3 regions of the Vibrio panuliri genome follow, and region 1 is predicted to be linked to each of the others. Evidence: predicted binding sites of a transcription regulator. Region 1 holds the regulator's gene; each other region holds the start of a gene.
The links. The regulator CRP, encoded in region 1, controls carbon source genes, mostly activating them, when cyclic AMP is high. The targets are predictions, from matches to a motif close to TGTGANNNNNNTCACA.
Positions count from the first base shown of each region.

Region 2: rppH (RNA pyrophosphohydrolase) is a predicted target of CRP. The motif match lies at 1,517-1,532, and genes of this name have one in related genera.
Region 3: udp (uridine phosphorylase) is a predicted target of CRP. The motif match lies at 3,554-3,569, and genes of this name have one in related genera.

Region 1 is NZ_AP019654.1:259,230-266,493, reverse strand. It holds gene GZK95_RS01225 (hydrolase) at 1-293, shown strand, start outside; gene GZK95_RS01220 (YheU family protein) at 359-571, shown strand; gene GZK95_RS01215 (phosphoribulokinase) at 732-1,601, shown strand; gene crp (cAMP-activated global transcriptional regulator CRP) at 1,832-2,464, shown strand; gene GZK95_RS01205 (DUF1338 domain-containing protein) at 2,617-3,408, opposite strand; gene astD (succinylglutamate-semialdehyde dehydrogenase) at 3,515-4,972, opposite strand; gene astA (arginine N-succinyltransferase) at 5,001-6,026, opposite strand; gene GZK95_RS01190 (aspartate aminotransferase family protein) at 6,163-7,264, opposite strand, start outside.
Region 2 is NZ_AP019654.1:2,654,869-2,662,132, forward strand. It holds gene ptsP (phosphoenolpyruvate--protein phosphotransferase) at 1-843, opposite strand, end outside; gene rppH (RNA pyrophosphohydrolase) at 846-1,364, opposite strand; gene mutH (DNA mismatch repair endonuclease MutH) at 1,983-2,648, shown strand; gene GZK95_RS12120 (DUF6482 family protein) at 2,645-2,956, opposite strand; gene GZK95_RS12125 (NADP(H)-dependent aldo-keto reductase) at 3,155-4,189, shown strand; gene GZK95_RS12130 (DUF1127 domain-containing protein) at 4,229-4,480, opposite strand; gene GZK95_RS12135 (YgdI/YgdR family lipoprotein) at 4,994-5,440, opposite strand; gene arcB (aerobic respiration two-component sensor histidine kinase ArcB) at 5,445-7,264, opposite strand, start outside.
Region 3 is NZ_AP019654.1:2,351,025-2,358,288, forward strand. It holds gene metG (methionine--tRNA ligase) at 1-977, shown strand, start outside; gene GZK95_RS10590 (hypothetical protein) at 1,171-2,022, shown strand; gene GZK95_RS10595 (YehS family protein) at 2,121-2,600, shown strand; gene udp (uridine phosphorylase) at 2,700-3,458, opposite strand; gene GZK95_RS10605 (zinc/cadmium/mercury/lead-transporting ATPase) at 3,709-6,009, opposite strand; gene GZK95_RS10610 (MATE family efflux transporter) at 6,074-7,264, opposite strand, start outside.

The DNA of each region.
Region 1 (7,264 bases):
ATCTTATCACCGCTCCCCTGCATGGTTTTAAAGATGCGGATGATTACTATCAACGCTGCTCAGGCATTCATCGTCTTCAGCAAATCAAACTGCCTACGCAAATCATTCATGCTAAAGACGATCCGTTTATGACTGACGCCGTCATTCCGCATTTCGTCCTACCTGACAACATCGACTATCGCCTGCTCGACCAAGGAGGTCACGTCGGCTTTGTCACCGGGTCGTTATTAAAACCGAGATTCTGGCTTGAAGAGATGTTACCCGCTTACTATCAACCATTAAAAACGGCATAGTGCCGTCCCCAATGCAACGACAAGTGTTGGGGATAGCACCGTAATCATAAAATTAAGAGGTATTTATGATTGTCCCTTGGCAAGATATTGCTCCAGAAACACTCGATAATCTAATTCGTGAATTTGTCCTTCGTGAAGGAACGGATTATGGCGATATCGAAGTATCCGTGGCTGATAAAGTTGAACAAGTTAAAGCTCAACTCGCTTCAGGAGAAGCGGTCATTGTCTTTTCAGAGTTACACGAAACGGTTGATATTCAACTGAGAAACAAGTTCTAAATCAGGCATCTTTAATAACCTAACCATAGGCGACGCAAAGTATAATTTTTTAGTTTAAAAGTTAAAGCATGTTATATTGCTGTAAAAGCTAAGTGACTAAGCATGTCTATTGTCACTTAGCCAACATTAACAGGAACGTGAGTTTTAGACAGGGTTTGTCATGTCAGCAAAACATCCAATTATCGCTGTCACTGGTTCATCTGGTGCAGGTACAACGACGACATCAGAAGCTTTTCGCAAAATGTTCAATATGATGGACATAAAACCTGCTTGGGTTGAAGGAGATAGCTTCCACCGTTTCACTCGTCCAGAGATGGACGTAGAAATCCGCAAGGCTCGTGAGCAAGGGCGCCACATTAGCTATTTTGGCCCTCAAGCGAATGACTTCCCCGCATTAGCCGAGTTTTTCCGCCAATACGGTGAAGACGGCAGCGGTAAGGTCCGTCGTTATCTGCATACATTTGACGAAGCCGTCCCTTACAATCAGATGCCGGGCACCTTTACCCCATGGCAGGAGCTTCCTGAAAATAGCGACGTCTTGTTTTATGAAGGCTTACACGGCGGTGTCGTCGATGGGGATGTTAATGTTGCCCATCATGTTGATTTTCTGATTGGCATGGTTCCCATTGTTAACCTAGAGTGGATTCAGAAATTTGTTCGCGATACGCGAGATCGCGGCCACTCACGTGAAGCGGTAATGGACTCTATCGTTCGCTCAATGGATGACTACCTCAATTACATAACGCCGCAGTTTTCACGTACCCATATCAACTTCCAACGTGTGCCTACCGTCGACACATCCAACCCACTGGATGCCAAAGGCATCCCAAGTTTGGATGAGAGCTTTGTGGTGATTCGTCTACGAGGGTTCAAAAATGTCGATTACCCATACCTGCTCGCTATGATTGATGGCTCATTTATGTCTCGCCACAATACCCTAGTCGTACCTGGCGGAAAAATGAGTTTTGCCATGGAACTGATCGTCAGACCGATTCTTCAGCAGCTAATTGAAACGGGCAAAATTGGCTAAATAACAGCGTTAGAACACGATTACTTTTCATACCGTGATCATGTGCACGTTTTCACTTATAAAATAGCAGCGAGTACCCTATTAAAATCAAGAAATCATTCTAGAAAAAGGATACTATTTGAAACCGAAACACAAGATAGCTTGCAGCACTGAGAAAGTGCTCTTATCCTAGTTATCCCGATTTTGGACATGGAAAGCGCAAGCGTACCCTGCAGAGGAAGTGAGATATTATGGTTCTAGGTAAACCTCAAACCGATCCAACATTAGAGTGGTTCCTTTCACACTGTCATATTCATAAGTACCCATCAAAAAGCACGCTAATTCATGCGGGCGAAAAAGCAGAAACGTTGTACTACATCGTTAAAGGCTCAGTTGCGGTTCTTATCAAGGACGAAGAAGGTAAGGAAATGATCCTTTCTTACCTAAACCAAGGTGATTTCATCGGGGAGCTTGGTCTATTTGAAGAAGACCAAGAGCGTACCGCTTGGGTTCGTGCTAAGTCTCCTTGTGAAGTGGCTGAAATTTCATTTAAGAAATTCCGTCAACTGATTCAAGTAAACCCAGACATTCTTATGCGTCTGTCTTCTCAGATGGCTCGTCGTCTACAAGTGACTAGCCAAAAAGTAGGTGACCTAGCATTCCTAGATGTAACTGGTCGTATCGCTCAAACGCTACTTAACCTAGCGAAGCAACCTGACGCGATGACGCACCCAGACGGCATGCAAATCAAGATCACTCGCCAAGAAATCGGTCAAATCGTGGGTTGCTCACGTGAAACCGTTGGTCGTATCTTGAAGATGCTTGAAGAGCAGAACCTAATCTCTGCTCACGGTAAGACTATCGTTGTGTACGGCACTCGCTAATTCACACGAATTGAACGAGTAAAATTGCTAAAGCCACCTTCGGGTGGCTTTTTCTTTACTTGAGAGTTGAGAAACGAGATTGTAGAGCCGAGACGCCCCCCCCTCTCTATTCTCTATTCTCTATTCTCTATTCTCAAACGAAGTCCCTTCGTTTATGAGTTGGTACTCTCAAAGATCTTATCGGCTGAAGCGGCGACAAAACCTGAATATAGCTCTCCATTGCTCATTGGGTAGCGTTTGGCAAATTCATAAAAACCACCGGGGATCAGCGCAACACCATCATCAAAGTCAACTTGCACCTTGTCTGCCATGGTAGAAGATTGCTCAAGTAAGAGTTGAGGAGACCCTTTGACTTCACCACCAGATTGATTAATCACAAAACCCGAGGCTTTGAGGTAATCATTCACCTGCTGTACTTGCTCAAACTGATTGAGTTGATTCACGCTCACCGTAAAGTGATTAGCGCCATAACCATGTGCCGCTAACCAAGCTGCATATTCACTTTCCTGCGCAAGCTGTTGATATTGTTCATGAGTCAACGGCCAAGGTCGCCCGGAATACAAAAACTCAACGCTTTGTGTCTCCTCTCGGTCTACTTGCGAGACCAACTGTTGCACTATCGCCTGCAACTCAGTCGAACACTCCTCTACTTTTAACTGACTAATAAATACTTTCGGTAAGTTTGGGTCTGAGTGTTGGTAATGTTTAGCGACCAATTTTTTCGCTTCAAATAGATAGTCTCCCGCTTCTTGATAACCGAGAGCTAAAAATGGTTGAGCCAATACCTCCATTGTCACTGGCGGTAAATTAAAGGTGCGCAGGGCAATATGGTCATTGATTAGTGGCTCATCTTCTTGCAGTAACTTGTGGACGTTGCCCGCAGAAGGACAAAGGCGCGAGGTGTAATCCTCCCAAAGCAACTGGAACAACCTATCTGGCGTCATAACGCCTCCTTGTCTCTGTGTAGGGGATGTTTCTTTGTTGTTACTGATAGTCTAGTGCAAGAACGAGGTCACCAAGGTATTATCCTGTGTGACCTAGCTATGCTTTTTACATTGTTATACCCGGTGTCAGCGTTTCCGGTAGCAAGGTTTGGGCACCTTCCATTGATGCCATGGGATAAGCGCAGTAATCAGCGGCGTAAAATGCACTGGGGCGTAAGTTACCTGAAGCTCCTGGTCCCCCAAAAGGCGCATCTCCACTCGCCCCTGTTAACTGACGATTTCGGTTCACGATACCTGCTCGAATATGCTCAACAAAATAGTCCCACTCGCGATCTTCAGTCGAGACTAATCCTGCAGATAGCCCAAAGCGTGTCTCGTTGGCTAGCGCGACTGCTTGCTCAAGACCTTGATAACGAACCACTTGTAGTAAAGGACCGAAGTATTCTTCATCCGGCAACTGTTCAATAGCGGTGACATCAATAATCCCCGGAGTCACAAAAGCCGCCTTCGCTACTTTTGCCTCTATTAAGCTTTCGCCACCTAATGATTGAAGCGCTTTTTGCGCAGTGATGATCGCTTGTGCGGCAACTTGACTAATTTGGGGGCCCATAAATGGCGCGGGTTCTGCAAAAGGCTGATCCACTTTAATCTGATAAGTCGCCTCTACCAACCTGACAAGAAGTTGATCACCTTTATCCCCAAAGGGAACATAGAGTCGACGCGCGCAGGTACAACGCTGCCCCGCGCTGATAAACGCTGATTGAATAATGGTATAGACTGTTGCATCCAGCTCTCCGTAGTGTTCTGAAATCACCATCGGATTATTGCCACCCATCTCTAACGCCAGCATTTTCTCTGGCTGACCCGCAAATTGACGATGCAGTAACTGCCCTGTATTCGCACTGCCCGTAAACAAAAGCCCATCAATGCCTTTTGACTCAGCCAGTGCAATCCCAGTCTCTTTTGCGCCTTGCACTAAGTTAATAACCCCATTAGGCAAACCTGCTCTTTGCCACAATTTCATGACTATCTCACCAGTCCATGGCGTTTGCTCAGAAGGTTTAAAAACCACCGTATTACCAGCAAGTAGCGCTGGCACAATGTGACCATTTGGCAAGTGAGCAGGAAAGTTATATGGACCGAACACGGCAAGAACACCCAATGGTCGGTGACGGAGCACAACTTGATTACCCGCCACCTCGCGCTGAGACTCTCCGGTACGTTGATGATAGGCGCGAATCGACAGCGCGATTTTTCCCGCCACTGCCGCTGCTTCCGTTCGCGTCTCCCACAAAGGCTTGCCCGTTTCTTTGGCTATCACCTCAGCGAGTTGTTCACTGTTCGCTTTCACAAGATCTGCAAAGCGCAAAATGATCGCTTCACGCTCAGCAAAGCTCTGTTTTTTCCACGAAAGAAAGGCGCTGCGAGCGGCTAAAACCGCCTCTTCCACTTGTGGTTTCGTCGCACAATGACTTTGCCAAACCACCTCACCACTGTACGGCGTAATCGATTCTATCGCCGCACCTAAACCTTCAACCCATTGACCCGCAATCCACTGTGTCATGTGAAACCTTCCTTTGATAGCGATCCGATTAACGTTGTTGCACCAACATGCGCACATACTCGCCGTGCTCAACCTGCAATGCTTCGGCGACCTCTGGAGCTAAAATCACAGACTCTGTGGCTTGATCATAAGCCGCTTTTGCTGCGACGGCTCTGAACTGCTCGAATGAGGTATTGCTGATCAGGTAGTCTTTATTGCTGGTGTGCTCACTTATCGCGACCTTCGCTCGAAATGAATGACGTACTGACTCTATATTGCGAAGATCACACTCTACCGTCGGCCCGCCATCGAAAATATCGACGTAATTTCGACAAGTAAAACCTTCATTTTCGAGTAGGCTAAGCGCTGGTTTGGTGTTTTCGTGCACCTGTCCAATCACCTCTTGCGCTTCTTTACTTAGTAAATTGATGTAGATAGGCAACTTAGGCATTAGGTCTGCGATAAAACCTTTCTTACCAATCCCAGTAAGATAGTCCGCCATAGTAAAATCAATGCTAAAGAAGTTTTCCTGTAGCCATTGCCAAAATGGCGAGTTTCCTTCTTGGTCAGAGACACCACGCATTTCAGCAAACACCGTTTTAGAGAAGCGGTGAGGATGCTCTGCCATCATTAAAAAGCGACACTTAGACATCAGGCGCCCATTCAACCCGCCTCGGAATTTCTCGCGTAGGAATAGCGTGCAGATTTCACTACAGCCCGTGTAGTTATTACCAAACGTCAGTAACTTCACCACATTGTTGACACCCAATTTCGGTGATGAGTGAACGATGGTACTGATGTGATAGGAGTAAAACGGCACGTCCCAACCAATCGATGCTTCGATACCGGTGCAACCCGCCACCTCGCCGCTATCACTATCGAAACCAACCATCAGATACCCTTCATCCCCGGGCTCTGTGACATTCGATTTCGAGAAACTGTACTCGGAATGGGTAATGCGGTTAGTCAACAGCTCTTGATTAACCGGAAGAGAAGTAAAACCATGACCAGATTCAACCGCACAAGTATGCAATGAATCGTAATCAGACATAGAGATAGGACGAACAACCAGCATCGAAATTCCCTCCTGATACTGATACCTGCACCATGTTTGAGCTGGCTGAAAACTGCCGCCTTCTGCTCACCAAAGATGTTTTCAAGTGCAAGTACAACAAGGCAAAGCTGACGCTTCACCTTGTGTGATGTTTTAATTATCTTGTTAATGTCGCCAGTGCGTTATCCAACTTTTCTAGACCTTGGGCGATTTCTTGTTGGCTAATCACTAACGATGGTGCAAAACGTACAACATTTGCCCCTGCGACAAGTACCATTAATCCTTCTTTTCCTGCCGCTAGTAAAATGTCACGAGCTCGACCTTGCCATTCTTGATTGAGTGCAGCGCCAAGTAGTAAACCTTTACCACGAATCTCACTAAATATTTGGTACTTAGCGTTGATTTTCTCCAAACCATCGCGGAAAAGCGCTTCACGCTCTTTGACGCCTGCTAACGTTTGAGGGTCACTAATCACGTCAACAACCGCTTCCGCCACCGCACATGCTAATGGATTACCACCATACGTTGAGCCATGCGTGCCCACCTTCATGTGCTGGGCAAGCTCATCTGTTGTTAGCATCGCGCCAATAGGAAAACCGCCCCCCAGTGATTTGGCGGTACTGAGAATGTCAGGAGTAATTCCCAAGCCTTGATACGCATAAAAATCGCCTGTGCGTCCATTACCCGTCTGAACTTCATCAAATATCAACAACGCATTATGCTTATCACAGAGCTCTCGCACCGTTTGGATGAACTCATCCGTCGGGGAAATAATCCCACCTTCCCCTTGTAATGGTTCCATCATAATTGCACAGGTGCGATCGGAAATATGAGCTCGCAATGCTTCAACGTCGTTGTACTCTAAATGAGTAATATCGCCGGGTTTGGGGCCAAAACCATCGGAGTAAGCGGCTTGTCCCCCCACCGTGACCGTAAAGAAAGTACGCCCATGAAAACCTTGCTTAAAGGCGATAATCTCAGACTTCTCTGGTCCATAGGTATCGGCAGCGTATCGACGAGCGAGTTTTAAAGCCGCTTCGTTAGCTTCTGCTCCTGAGTTAGCAAAAAAGACTTTGTCGGCAAAACAGAGTTGTGTCAGTTTCTTTGCCAAGCGCAATGCTGGCTCATTGGTCATAACGTTACTCAGATGCCAAAGTTTCTGGCCCTGCTCGGTTAACGCTTTAACCATGACTGGATGACAATGGCCTAAGCAACTTACCGCAATACCACCAGCAAAATCGATATATTCGTTTCCGTCT
Region 2 (7,264 bases), 840 kb from region 1:
GCTTGAGTACGCCTCAACCACTTGGCGCACGGCCCAGTCGGCGCGATCGCCTTTTTGAATTTGTGCTTTAAGATCCTTACGGAGCATAGGATCATTGAGTAGATGAGTGAAGAGGTCGAAAATCGCTAGCGTATCTTTGTTTATTTCACTGTCGAGCTTTTTACGCATCCGACGAAAATCAGCTAGCGCTGCTTCAATCGCAATCAACAGCCACTCTTGCTCGCGTTCTACATCCAAAGCAGATGCAGGGCTAACCTCTGACAACTGCGGCTGGCTGTTGTCCCACCAAAACTGTCCTATTGCCACACCAGATGATGCAGGAATACCGCGAATCGCTTGCTGGGTTTTCTCTAGACGCCATTGCCCCTGCGTTTGGGCATGAGCAATAATTACCGCCAACTGCGCAGCAAGTGTCACAAGAAACGATTCTTCAATTTCATCAAATAAGCGCGGTTCTTTTTGCTGCACCACCAGCACACCCAAAACCTGTTTGCGGTGGATTATCGGGGTGCCAAGAAAGCTCTGATAAACTTCTTCGCCCAGTTGGGAGAAATACTTAAAGTCAGGATGCTTGGAAGCTTCAGCGAGGTTTAGGGGTTCAGCACTGCGTTTAACTAAGCCCACTAACCCTTCACTAAAATTAATGTGTATTTTGTTGCCTTTAAAGCGCAAACCTTGCGTTGCCATTAACTCAAGGCGCTGCATCTCCTCATTTGCAAGGTAAATCGTACAGCACTCCGTGTGCATAGCGAGACAAGTCTGTTGCACCAATAACTGCAACGCAGCATGAACATTTTCAACTCTTGAAACTTGTTCAACTATGTCCCTTAGTTGAGAAAGCATCTCTACCCTCTTCGTGATTTACGCTTGCCTTTAACTCGACGCTCTTTAAACGGCATTGCCATGGATGCAAACTCTTTCATCGCTCGACGATAGACATCGCGCTTAAAAGAGACCACTTGACGCACTGGGTACCAATAACTAACCCAACGCCAACCATCAAATTCAGGGGATTTACCACGCTGCATATTGATCTTAGATTCTTCACAATCCAAGCGCAGTAAAAACCATTTCTGTTTTTGGCCAATACAAACAGGTTTAGAATCCCAGCGCACCAGTCGCTTTGGTAGCTTATATCTTAACCAATGACGACTTGTCGCGATGATCTTAACGTCTTTTTTAGTAAGACCTACCTCTTCATACAACTCGCGATACATGGCTTGTTCCGGTGTTTCACCATCATCAATTCCCCCTTGGGGAAACTGCCATGAATGTTGTCCGTATCGTTTAGCCCAGAAGACCTGACCATGGTTGTTACAGATTACAATTCCCACATTTAAGCGGTAACCATCGCCATCTATCACTGGCCAACCTCTAATAAAATCTTTAATTGCGGTAATTTTTCCACATATCCCCAAGCGGAGCAAACTTACTAATGTGACTAGCACAGAAATTATCGCCGAATCTTGCAAAACTGGATAACTAACCACCAGAAAAGTCTTTATTCACACCCCCATGAGACATAGCCCACATTTATTCACCTTTTCTGTGTATAACTATGTGAAAAAAGGTCAAACAGGCGATCTTTTGTTCAATGCACCTAAAGATCATAAAAATACCCACCGACACAGCAGCCAAATAAAACCTTAATATACAAAAAGTTAACCATTTAAATAGAATAAACCCTGTGAAACAATCACTCTGAATCGCATCAGTAGCACAAACTGCTCAAAGATCAATCAGCGGCTTATTTATCCACACCATCAATCAACAAAAACTCTAAGACCGGAAAATTCAAGCAAAAAATCCCACTCAAACACCTGTTAATTCATACAGATGGTGGAAATTTCGTTATTTTTCATTCAATATCTGTGGATAACCTATTAATGAAGATCTTTTCGCCACTCTGGACGATCTTTATCCAAGTCGAAATTTTGCTGAAATGGGTTAAAATAGCGCGACCTCCACCGACATACATCAATATGAAAGCTGAACCGAAATCTGAATCTGAACTTCTCACCCGCGCAACTGAGATTGCAGGCTTAACTTTTCAAGAACTCGCCGATGAAGCGGGGATTTCTGTGCCCGCTGATCTGCGTCGAGATAAAGGTTGGGTGGGACAACTTCTCGAGTGGCACCTTGGTGCAACGGCAGGTAGCAAACCACAGCAAGATTTCGAACAGCTAGGAATTGAGTTAAAAACCATCCCTATTGGCTACAACGGAAAACCTTTGGAAACCACTTTTGTCTGCGTTGCGCCATTGGTCGGCGTTCAGGGGCTAACTTGGCGGCAAAGCCATGTGCGTAATAAGCTATCGCGCGTACTCTGGATTCCCGTCGAAGGGGAACGAGAAATCCCGATTGCGGAACGTCGTGTCGGTTCACCATTAATTTGGTCACCAAGTATTGAGGAAGAACAACAGCTCCAAGCTGATTGGGAAGAGTTGATGGAACTGATAGTGCTTGGGCAAATAGATAAGATCACCGCACGCCACGGAGAAGTACTTCAACTGCGCCCCAAAGCAGCCAACAGCCGTGCGTTAACGGAAGCGTATGGTGCCAGCGGAAAGCTGATCAAAACCCTACCCCGAGGTTTTTACCTACGCACTCAATTTACGGCGCGTATCTTAGCCAATAACTTTGCTTAATGTTTGGTTACTGACAGTTCGATATCGTGATATCGAGGCACATCCTCTGAGCCAAACTCATCATAGCTATTGTGCAAACGTAAGTAGGCTCTCTCGACATCAAGTCGATTAAGTTCCTCTTTAACTTGCTCAAGCGAAGCAAAATGCACTGGCTCTCCATCAACACAAATCGGCTCCAGTCGGTGCTTATACTCTACGGCAAGTAAATATTGTGAAAGATCAGAGCAACTAATCACAAAGACTTTGGGCGGCTGGTAGCTCTTCTTATGAAAGCCATGAATCCATTTATCTAATTGCTTTCTCTGCATCGTCCCCTCCTGCTGATACCGCTGTCATGACGACCGTCGATCTAAGTATAGATTGTCACTGGTCATTTTTGCGTACTCAAGACTTCCATTTCACCTGAAAGCTCGCTTATATTGAAACAAGCCGTCTCGATTGAACATCTCGGCTTGGGTCTTTAAACGAGTATTTGCTCGTCTCATTTTCGCCGACAAGGAAGTGCCATGAAATATCACAAACTCCCACATTCAAACTTAGAACTGAGTAAAATTTGCTTAGGTACTATGACCTATGGTGAGCAAAATACACAATCAGAAGCCTTTAACCAATTGGATTACGCGTTTGAACGTGGGGTCAATTTTATTGATACGGCAGAAATGTATCCCGTTCCACCCAAGCAAGATACGCAAGGCTCAACCGAAGCGTTTATCGGCAACTGGCTCGAAAAATCGGGGAAAAGGGAAAAAGTGGTATTGGCCACTAAAGTCGCAGGTCCACGAAACGTCCCCTATATCCGTGACAACATGAAGCTCGATCGCCGTCATATCCATCAAGCCATAGATGCGAGTTTAGAAAGACTTAAAACTGACTATATCGACCTTTATCAAATTCATTGGCCTCAGCGCGAAACAAACACCTTTGGACAACTCAATTACCCATACCCCGACACTCAATCAGAAGTCACTTTAATCGAAACGTTAGAAGCAATGGCTGAGTTGATTAAAGCCGGTAAAGTTCGTTATATCGGCGTATCAAACGAGACACCTTGGGGTGTCATGAGCTTACTCAAACTAGCCGAAAAGCATGATCTACCAAGAATCGTCTCCATACAGAACCCCTACAACCTACTTAACCGAAGTTTCGAAGTCGGCTTGTCTGAGATCAGTCATTTTGAAGGTGTTGAGCTACTTGCCTACTCGCCGCTCGCATTTGGCTGTTTAAGCGGTAAGTATCTGAACGGTCAACGCCCTTCCGGCGCACGCTGTTCTCTATTTGAACGCTTTGTCCGCTACTTTACGCCACAAGGTATCGCAGCGACTCAAGCCTATGTTGAGTTGGCTCGCGACCATGGCCTTCATCCGGCCCAAATGGCGCTTGCTTTTGTTAACCAGCGTCCATTCGTTGCCGCCAACATTATTGGCGCGACAACGATGGAACAGCTTAAATCTAATATCGATAGCGTCTCTATCGAGTTAAGTGATGATTTACTAAAAGATATCCAAGCGATTGGGACCACTTACTCCAATCCTTGCCCTTAATGAAACGGAGGGAGGGAGATATCCGTTCCCTCCCTTCGGCTACGTCAGTATTCGCGAAGTTAACACCCGACGAAGGTGGCGAATACGACGCTCAGCCTTCACTTCAGGATCGACACTTTTTCCTAACGGACGTCCATCTCGATCGAGTCCGATATCACGCAACAAGTACTCATTGTGCCAAGGAATTTCATGAGCACTTCGACGCACTCTTCGCTTCCAAGCCCGCTCTTCACGGCGTAAGTCGGCTTTGACTAATACTGTGGCTAGTTTTAGGTAAATTGATTGGTTCATGATTTTCTCCAGTCATAGTGGGGCTGGAAAAAGGCAACAGAGACGAATAAACGTAATTTGACATTAATCAGCTGCCTTTTCCGCAGCCAATTAAAAACAGGTTACGGATTAATTCTTTGTATGTTTGACGGCTCGATCGATTTGATCGATGAACAAGCAATCAGCACAACCTTTCGACGCATGGAACGCACAGGTTGAAAACATGGGAGCGCACGATTTTTGAATCACAGTGAACGATTTCATGATGCGCCTCCTAGCAAATAATTAATCCAATCTTTTGGGGAATATGAGCTTAAACTCATGGTTAAATTTTAAGCAATTGAATCTAATATTCAACCCCAAACCACGACCAAAATTCAAAACAATTTTTTTACCTAAAAATAACGTAAATTTAGGCTTATTTATAAGATATTCCACTTGGAAATATGCCAGCATCACTATATTCATTTGAGACATAAAAAAGCCAACCTCATCGGGTTGGCTTATATTTCAATGGGATGTGAGCATCAGCTATCAGTAGACAGTGTCAATCACGACCTGTTTCTCAACCATCCACTGAAGGTTTCCTTGATGGTTAAGCTGTAAAGCAACGTCGACAGGTTGACTTGGGTCAAGCTCCAGTTGCCAAGCAAACACGACTTCCCACTGGTTTTCTGTATGGCTACGAATCTCAACCGCGTCTCCATCAATAAACCATGTATCATCGCCTTGACGCAATGTGACTTGATCCACCTCTAAATCGGCAGGCAACGGTTGCGTGGATTCAAGATAAAGAGCCGCATGAAGATTCTGCTCCTGCAGTTCACCAATCGTCGGCATTTTGTTTAGCCATAAATTCGTGGTTAATTGCACTTCGGCCTTATCAATGGTTACTTTTGCATCTTGCTCCCACCCCACCTGAGGTGAAGAACACCCAGCTAACAATGCGAGCGCGAGCGAAACAATCGTAAACTTTTTCATATTATTACCTCTGGGCTAACCAATCTTTGAGTATCTGAATATCCACTTGATACTCCTTTTTAATTTCATCGACCCAATCATCGATGTTTTCCCACCAAGCCGGAAGCTCTGGAGATTGTGCCTTTTGTGCGACGCTTTGTATATGTTTCAGACCAATCGAACCCGCAGCCCCTTTAATTTTATGAGCCTCGGAGACAATACCTTCCTGATCTTTCGCCACCATATTCGAATCGAGCAATTCAATATAACCCGGCATCATCTCTTCAAACATTTTAATGCTTTCAAGAACCGGTTTAGCTCCGACGATGCCAACGTAAGACTCCAACATATCCAAATCAAGGATGTTCTGATAAACCTCCTCGGCATCAACATGATGCTCAGGCTCAGGGAGATGGGGCATCGGCTCACATGGTTCATGATCACCAAATAGCGCAATCACTTCTTGCACCGCGAGCACCGATAGCGGCTTGCTGATCGCCTCATCCATACCTTGCTCGTAGTATTCCTGCTTATTTTTCACAACGTTAGCGGTAAGTGCAACTAGCGGAGGAAGTACTGGATAGGTTTCTCGAAAATGCGCCGCAACATCGAACCCAGTCATATCTGGCAACTGAATATCAAGGAAAACCAAGTCATACAGTTCTGGATCAAACATCTCAATCGCTTCTTGCCCCGTCATGGCAACAGAGACCTCATGTCCCATACTCTCTAACAGCGAGCGGGCTACCGTAATATTGAGTTCAATATCTTCAACCATAAAGATGTTGAGCTCTCGCTGAGCTGGTTGAACTTCAACTTTGGCGATTTCTGCCTCTTGAGCAAGAGGAACGCATATGGTGACGGTAAAGGTACTGCCAAAGCCCTCTTCACTGCTTACGGTGATGTCCCCATGCATCATTTTAATCAGCTGCTTAGACACCGCTAAACCGATCCCTGTGCCTACCGCATGTAAGTTATCGCTCTCTGATTTCACCTGATAATACATGGCAAAAATATTGTCTAACTCAGATTCTGGAATCCCGACACCGGTATCTTCAACCTCTAGGGTAATGTGGGCATTTCCTTGCTCAATCACCGAGCTTACTGAAAGCACCACACCACCCTCTTTAGTAAACTTCATTGCGTTACTGATCAGATTCCACAAAACTTGACGTAATCGAGTGGCATCAGCACTGATGGCTGTAGGCAGATCATTCAAACGCTCGAGATTAAAACGCAAACCTTTTTGCTCTGCCATTAAGGCGGCAATACTCTCAATTTCAACCACAAACTCTTCGAAATTAAGCGGCGCTGGGTAAAGCTCTAACTTACGACGGTCAAATTTATCCATATCAATGATATCATTGAAGATATTGCCAAGCGTAATCGCACTGACATTGATCGTTTGCATATGTTTGCGTTGCTCATCCGTCATTGGAGTATCAAGCAACATTCGGCTCAAACCAACGATGCCGTTAAGCGGAGTTCTTAATTCATGACTGATAGTCGAAATAAACGTTGTCTTATCACGGCTGGCTTTTTCTAACGACTCTTCATGACGCTTACGCTCAGTAATATCTCGTCCAAAACCGACCAAGCCTAAATGTCGGCCCTCTTTGCTGTAAAACGGCACTTTACGCAGTTCAAAATAGATCTTGCGACCATCAGGGTACTCAAGCCACTGCTCATAAGTGATCGCTTGATTGTCAGCAAAAACGGCATCATCGGTTTCCACAATTTGCTGGGCAACTTCTTTGCTGTATACCTCCCAAGGGGTTAAACCGACCAACTGAGACTCTTTTTTCCCGGTCAGCTCTTCCATCGCACGGTTACACCCAGAGAAGA
Region 3 (7,264 bases), 1.1 Mb from region 1:
AACTAAATAGCCGTATTGATGATCTAGACCTTAACCTTGAAGACTTCTCTCAACGTGTAAACGCTGACGTAGTAAACAAGATTGTTAACCTAGCATCACGTAATGCAGGCTTCATCACTAAACGTTTTGAAGGCAAACTGGCTGAGAACTTTGCAGAACCAGAACTTTATAGTGAGTTTGTCGCTGCGGCTGACCGCATTGCTGAACTTTACGAAACTCGCGAATTTGGTCGCGCGATTCGTGAAATCACCGCTTTAGCAGACAAAGCAAACCAATACGTTGATGAAAAAGCACCTTGGGTTGTGGCGAAAGAAGAAGGTAAAGATCAAGAACTGCAAGAAATCTGTTCTGTTGGCATCAACCTATTCCGCGTTCTCATGACCTACTTGAAGCCAGTGATGCCAGCGCTTGCCGCTCGCACTGAAGCATTCCTAAACCAAGAACTGAGTTGGGAAGGTATTGCAGCGCCGCTGACTGCTCACAACATCACTGCATTTAAGGCGCTATTTAACCGTATCGATCCGAAAAACATCGAAGCGATGATCGAAGCATCAAAAGAAGATGCGGCGATCGAAATGGCAGCGAAAGAGAAAGCAGAAGCTGAGAAGAACCAAGCAAGCCAAACAGAGCTAGACAAAGATCCTATCGCGGATGAAATCGAGTTTGACGATTTCGCTAAAGTAGATTTGCGAATTGCTAAGATTGTTTCTTGTGAAGCAGTGCCAAAAGCAGACAAGCTGCTGAAGTTCCAGTTGGATATCGGTGGTGAGATGCGTCAAGTGTTCTCGGGCATCAAAGCGGCTTACAACCCTGAAGACCTAGTGGGTAAACTGACGGTTGTCGTGGCTAACTTGAAACCACGTAAAATGAAGTTCGGTATGTCTGAAGGTATGATCTTAGCTGCTGGCCCTGGCGGCGCTGACTTGTGGATTCTTGAACCACATGAAGGCGCTCAACCGGGTATGCGCGTAATGTAAGCTTATTCCGTTATAAAAAACCTCGCCTAGGCGAGGTTTTTTTTGCCATCGATTCACTCAATTAGTGAGCAATTGCACCAAAGTAGCGCATCAGCAGAGACAACAAAAACATAAAATATTGAAATTTAATGCATTAATAACTGGCATTGTTAGTGCTGTCATTAGATAAAGTCACAAACAGCAAGGAGTCGCTATGTTTGTCATCGCATCAATGTCGGTCTCGATTTTAATTTTGGTCTTAATCTACCATTACTCACGACAGCGCTCTCAGTACCAGTCGCGCAACTATCAACAAATCGTCTCACTACGTTTGGTCATGGAGCTTTGCCGCCAACATAGAGCGTTAACTCATCAAGGCGTTTCTCATCGCGATTACGCAGCGGTTTTGCCTGAAGTTAAGCAACTTGAACAAGCGCTATACCAAGAATCCGGCAAACTAATTGGCCTTGCTAGTTTCGACAACAAACCCATGTATCGAGTACTGCAGCTCAAACTCAAAGGATTGGGTAACGATTGGCAACAACGTACTTCCGCTCGCAACCAAAGAATTCATGGTACCGCGATTCGCCACTGTATGTTCCTCATTGACGATATCGCGCTGACTTGGCTCATTGAGTCAGGGAGAGCAGATCTAAGCGATGAATACCATATCAACTGGCAACAAATCCTCGATAGCATGGAAGTCCTCACTCAATTGCGTATTTGCATTCAAGAAGCCGACCAGTCCATTGGTGAGATGCGGATTAAATATTATGGCGATAAAATTCGCCACAAACTTCACCAACTCAGTCTAATCAGCCCATTGCCAATACGTTCCCCGATGGGTATCGAGGTTCTCGACGAGCTCGACAGTGTCATTGGCAATGATCCACTGGGTCTCACTCAAAGCCAACTCTACAACTTAACAACCCATATCTCGCAACTGATTGCCCAAGTCTACGACGACATGCTCGCGGAAATGACCCACAGCTTGTATAAGCCATTACCAGAAATCGATTATGCAAACTCGGTGACAGAAGTGCAAAGCACCGTTAAGTCAGGATGATTAACTCTGTTGGTCAAACTCAATCTCTGGTAGAGTCGCGCTCAATATTAAGACTCAGCGACGAAAACCGTCGGATGACTAGCTACTTAGGATTTTCTTTGACTAATAACGAAATATTGCGTCGCATCCAGCACGCTTTAAACCTGAAAAACGCACAAATCATTAAGGCTTTTGAGCAAGCAGATATCACTGTCGCAGCAGAGCAGGTGAACAACTGGCTAAAAGCAGAGAGTGAAAAGTCATTTGCCAAGATGAAGGATAAAGATCTCGCGGTATTTTTGAATGGCTTCATTAATCTCAAGCGTGGCAAAAAAGAGGGTGAACAACCTAAACCTGAGCAGCACCTCACCAACAACATGATCTTTATGAAACTGCGTATCGCGTTAAATATGAAGAATGAAGATGTCTTAGATGCTCTTGAACTGATGGGGATCAGTCTCAGCAAATACGAGATTGGCGCATACTTCCGCAAGCCAAACAATAAGAACTACAAAGTGTGTGGTGATGAGTTGCTGTGTGACTTTTTAAACGGAGTACAGTTTACACAACGTCCAGACTCTAGCGAGTACGCTGGCTAATCCCAAAAAAAGACCCCCCAACACTGATGTTCAGCATTGGGGGCTTTTCCATCAATACAAAGCGGTGTTTATACGGGTAACGCTCTGTATCGAAATGAGTTAAAGCATTTTACGCGCAGCTTCAACAACCACTTTGATTGAACGCGCTTCCGTCTCTTTTAGCGTCGCATGATCCGGGATCTCTTTTTGCGTGCGGTTAATAATAACCCCAGCCACACAACCTGCTTTTAGGCCAGAGCTTGCACACATGGTCAACAAGGTGGCGGACTCCATCTCAAAGTTCAGTACGCCCATATCTTGCCACTCTTGCATCGAGCCTTGGAAACGCTTAACCACACGCCCAGTGAATGTGTCGTAACGTTCTTGACCAGGGTAGAAAGTATCACTTGATGCTGTCACACCCATATGAACTGGGGCGCCTGACTCTTCTACCGCCGCTTTCATTGCCGTTGCAACATCAAAATCAGCCACCGCAGGGAACTCCATTGGTGCAAAATGCAGGCTCGCGCCATCAAGACGAACAGAGCCAGTCGTTACAATCATATCACCCACATTTACATGAGGTTGGATTGCACCAGTTGTACCAACACGTAGGAAGGTACGAACGCCCAATTGAGCTAACTCTTCAACTGCGATAGAAGTCGATGGACCACCAATGCCCGTTGAACATACAACGACAGGTTTACCATCCAACTCAGCACGGTAAAGTGTGTATTCGCGGTGACTCGCAAGAAAAACCGGATTTTCCATTTGCTCAGCAATTTTTTGTACACGAGCAGGATCGCCAGGAATGATCGCCAGAGTGGCACCAGCAAGATCGGTTTCGTTAACACCTAAATGGAATACAGCTTGAGACATGAGGAAACTCCTTAATGTGTCGAGTTGTTGTTTAACACTCGATCTATAAATTCATTGGGTACGCAACTAATGTAACCAACTAAAACCCAATAAAGAGTGATTGGAGTCACACTTAACTAAGTAATGAATAGCGAACTTGCACGTAAAAACGGTTGGCATCACATAATGATGTGTATTAGTTCATCCTATTGCATAAAAAAGAATAGCCACTAAGTGTGGCTATTCCAATCCGTTATCAGTGATACATCAATTAATCTTGCTGACTTTTGAACTTAAGCAGACGCAGCGCATTTAATGTAACAATCGCGGTAGCACCACTATCAGCAAGCACCGCTACCCACAGCCCTGTAATACCGAGCAAGCTCGTCACTAAAAACACCCCTTTGAGTCCTAGGGCCAACGCAATGTTCTGTCTAATATTGCTCAAGGTAGCACGAGAGAGCTCGATCATTGTCGCGAGTTCAACCAAACGGTTATGGGTAATTGCCGCATCAGCGGTTTCCAGCGCAACATCGGTGCCCCCACCCATCGCAATACCAATACTCGCCGCTTTCATTGCCGGGGCATCATTAATACCATCACCTACCATTGCAACCTTGTGTTGCGACGATAGTTGCTCAACATAATGCACCTTATCTTGTGGCAGCAAGCTGGCCTGAAAATCAATATTAATCTGGCTGCTAATGGCCGCAGCACTGCGCGGATTATCCCCAGTCAACATAATTGAGTGAATACCCAGATCCTTAAGCGCCTGAACCGCTTTCTTGGCATCGTCTCGCAAGGTATCTTGCCATGCAATTAAGCCGAGGACTTGCTGCTCTCTCAACGCGATGATCACCGTTTTACCTTGCTCCTCCAACTGGGCTGCTTGCTGCTCCAGTTCAGGTTCAAGTGCAAACTCCAGTTTGCTGGGCGCAATCGCACGGAAGCACTCATTAGCAATAAAGCCTTGAATACCGCTGCCAATTAATGCTTGCTTGTCTTTAGCCTCAGGCAATGTAATTTCTCTGTCTTGGGCTAACTTCACTAGCGAAGTCGCCAAAGGATGACTTGAGCCAACTTCAATCGCTGCGATATGCTGCAGCAACCAAGTTTCGTCAACACCGCTTACGGTGACGACATCGGTAACTTCAGGTTTACCTTTAGTCAGTGTGCCTGTTTTATCAAAAGCGACAGATTCCACATGACCGAGTTGCTCAAGTGCCGCACCACCTTTGATCAATGCACCACGTCGTGCCGCTGCCGCTAAACCAGAAGTGATCGCAGCTGGTGTGGAGATCACCAAAGCACATGGACAAGCAATCAGCAGCAACGCCAAACCGCGATACACCCAGGTTTCCCAAGGTTGAGCGAACAACAATGGCGGCGTAATGATAACTAACGCTGACACTAACATCATTAAAGGTGTATACCAGCGGCTAAATCGATCTAAAAACCGCTCCAATGGCGCTTTGCGTGATTCTGCCTCTTCAATCAGATGCAAAATTCGATCAATGGCATTTTCACCTTGTCGTGAAGTGATGGTTAGGCGAATCACTTTATCAACGACCACTGCCCCCGCCATCACGGGTTCATTGACAAAGCGTTCAACAGGAATCGACTCACCAGTCAATGCACTCTCATCAAAACTCGCGGCACCAGATAAAATTTTACCGTCTGCTGGTAATCGCCCCCCTGGCGATACTTCAATAACATCGCCTTGATTCAAGTCGCTTGCTGAGACTTCAACACGCTGACCATCGACAATTTTTGTTGCCGTCTCTGGCACCAATTCCATTAATGCTTGTACGCCACTACGAGCTCGAGAGGCTGCAAAGGCTTCAAGGCGTTCACCGATCAGAAAGAGCAGCAGCACCATCGCCGCTTCAACGCTTTCGCCAAGATACAAAGCACCAAGAGCTGCGACACTCATCAGTGTTTCGATAGCAAAAGGGGTTCCTGATTTCGCCAACGAAATGGCTTTTTTACCAATCGGATAGAGTCCAACCAGACAGGTTAAAATAAACAACCATTCGCTAACTTGTGGTTGAAAAGGTTTAATAACTGCCGCAACCGCCATCGCTGAAGCTATCGCAATAATCTGACTATTTTGCTTAACGACTGACTTCCACCCTGTCGGTTGAGACTGGGCGGACTTTTGATCTGGGGAGAGAAACGTAAAACCGGTATCTAAAATAGTTTGCTCAACCAAAGTTGCCACTGCAATATCGTTTGATTTCACCACTAACTTCTCGGTGGCAAACAACACCTTGGCTTCGACAATGCCATCGAGTTTATTGACAGCTGTTTCTATTTTTTTGGCACAAGACGGACAGTCCATACCATTAATTTTCCAGCTATGGCTAAAACGAGCTTGGGAGCTAAAACTGTCGCTTTCCTCATCACTTGGATCAGTACCGCTACAGCACGCGGAACTTGAGCAACTTTCCGGTTCTGTCGTTGCTACTGTTGCCATTTTAATACTGGTAATTTTAGGGCTAGAGCAAGAAGTCGCTTGGGTGGGGTTCATTGCCACTTTGTTTGAGCGGCATGCTTCATGTTTGGTGCACATCATTGATTCTCCTATCTAGTACACCTTGAGCATAAACCTTGGAGTGCACTCCAAGGTCAAGCGGTTATTGCGTTAATTTGCTTTTATTCGCCGCTACATCCTCTATCAGAACCGCATCATGACTGCAAAACGGAGCGGTGTTTAGACTGGTGATCGCAGGATCTTTGACTTCCAACTCCGCCACGTCTCCCTGCATCAGATCTTGAATGTGCTTGTGTAATACCCACATTGCAATGATCCCAAACACTATGGTTCCAACCGCTTGACCATACAAAACCCCTTCAGCCCCGAACCACAAAGCTCCCAAATGGACAAACGGCAACGTGCCGAGTGTGGCTTTACCAAGATTTAGTGCGGTGGAGTATAGGGGTTTGCCTAAATTATTAAACGACGTGTTTGCAACAAACTGCATACCATTGAAAATAAAACTTATCGCAACAAAGGTACAAAATGTAGCCACAATCAGCGCGGCGTCGCCAGTTAGGCTGAAGCCACTGATCACCATTCCTTGCACCAAGTACAGCACGATACAGACTGACAAGGTATAAACAGTCGTAACAATCAATGAATTGTTGAGGGTCTCTTTTACTCGGTCGAACCGCTCTGCGCCAAAATTCTGCCCGATTATCGGTCCTACCGCACCGGACAAGGCAAATATCACCGCAAAACAGACCGGGGTTAAACGGCCAATAACAGCAAAGCCGGCGACAAAGTCTTCACCAAATTGTGCAATTGAGGAAGTCACGATCGCATTACCAATTGGCGTCGCGATATTGGTGATGATAGCGGGTACAGCGATCGCTAAGATCGCTTTTGCATTGCACTTCCATGCAAACCAAGAAGGCATCGCAACCAAATCGTGTACTTTCACGAGCGGATAGATAGAGAAGGCAAAAACGGTAATACGAGCGATAACGGAAGCAGCCGCAGCCCCTTCTACGTTCCACTGAAAGACAAAGATAAATAAAGGGTCAAGCACCGCATTGACGATGCCACCAGCCAATGTAGCCCACATGGAGCGCTTCGCATCCCCTGCCGCTCTAAGCCCTGCTCCAGCCGCCATACCCAGTGCTAAGATAGGACCACTCGGGATAAGGATCTCCAAATAAGCTTGTGCTCTTTCGGCAACGAAACCTTGTGCACCGATAGCAGCTAATAGCTCCGGGATATAGCAGTACATAATGATGCTGACGACACAACTGATCGCAAAAGCAGTCAGCATAGTGCTGGCACTTAATGCTCGAGCATAAGTGAA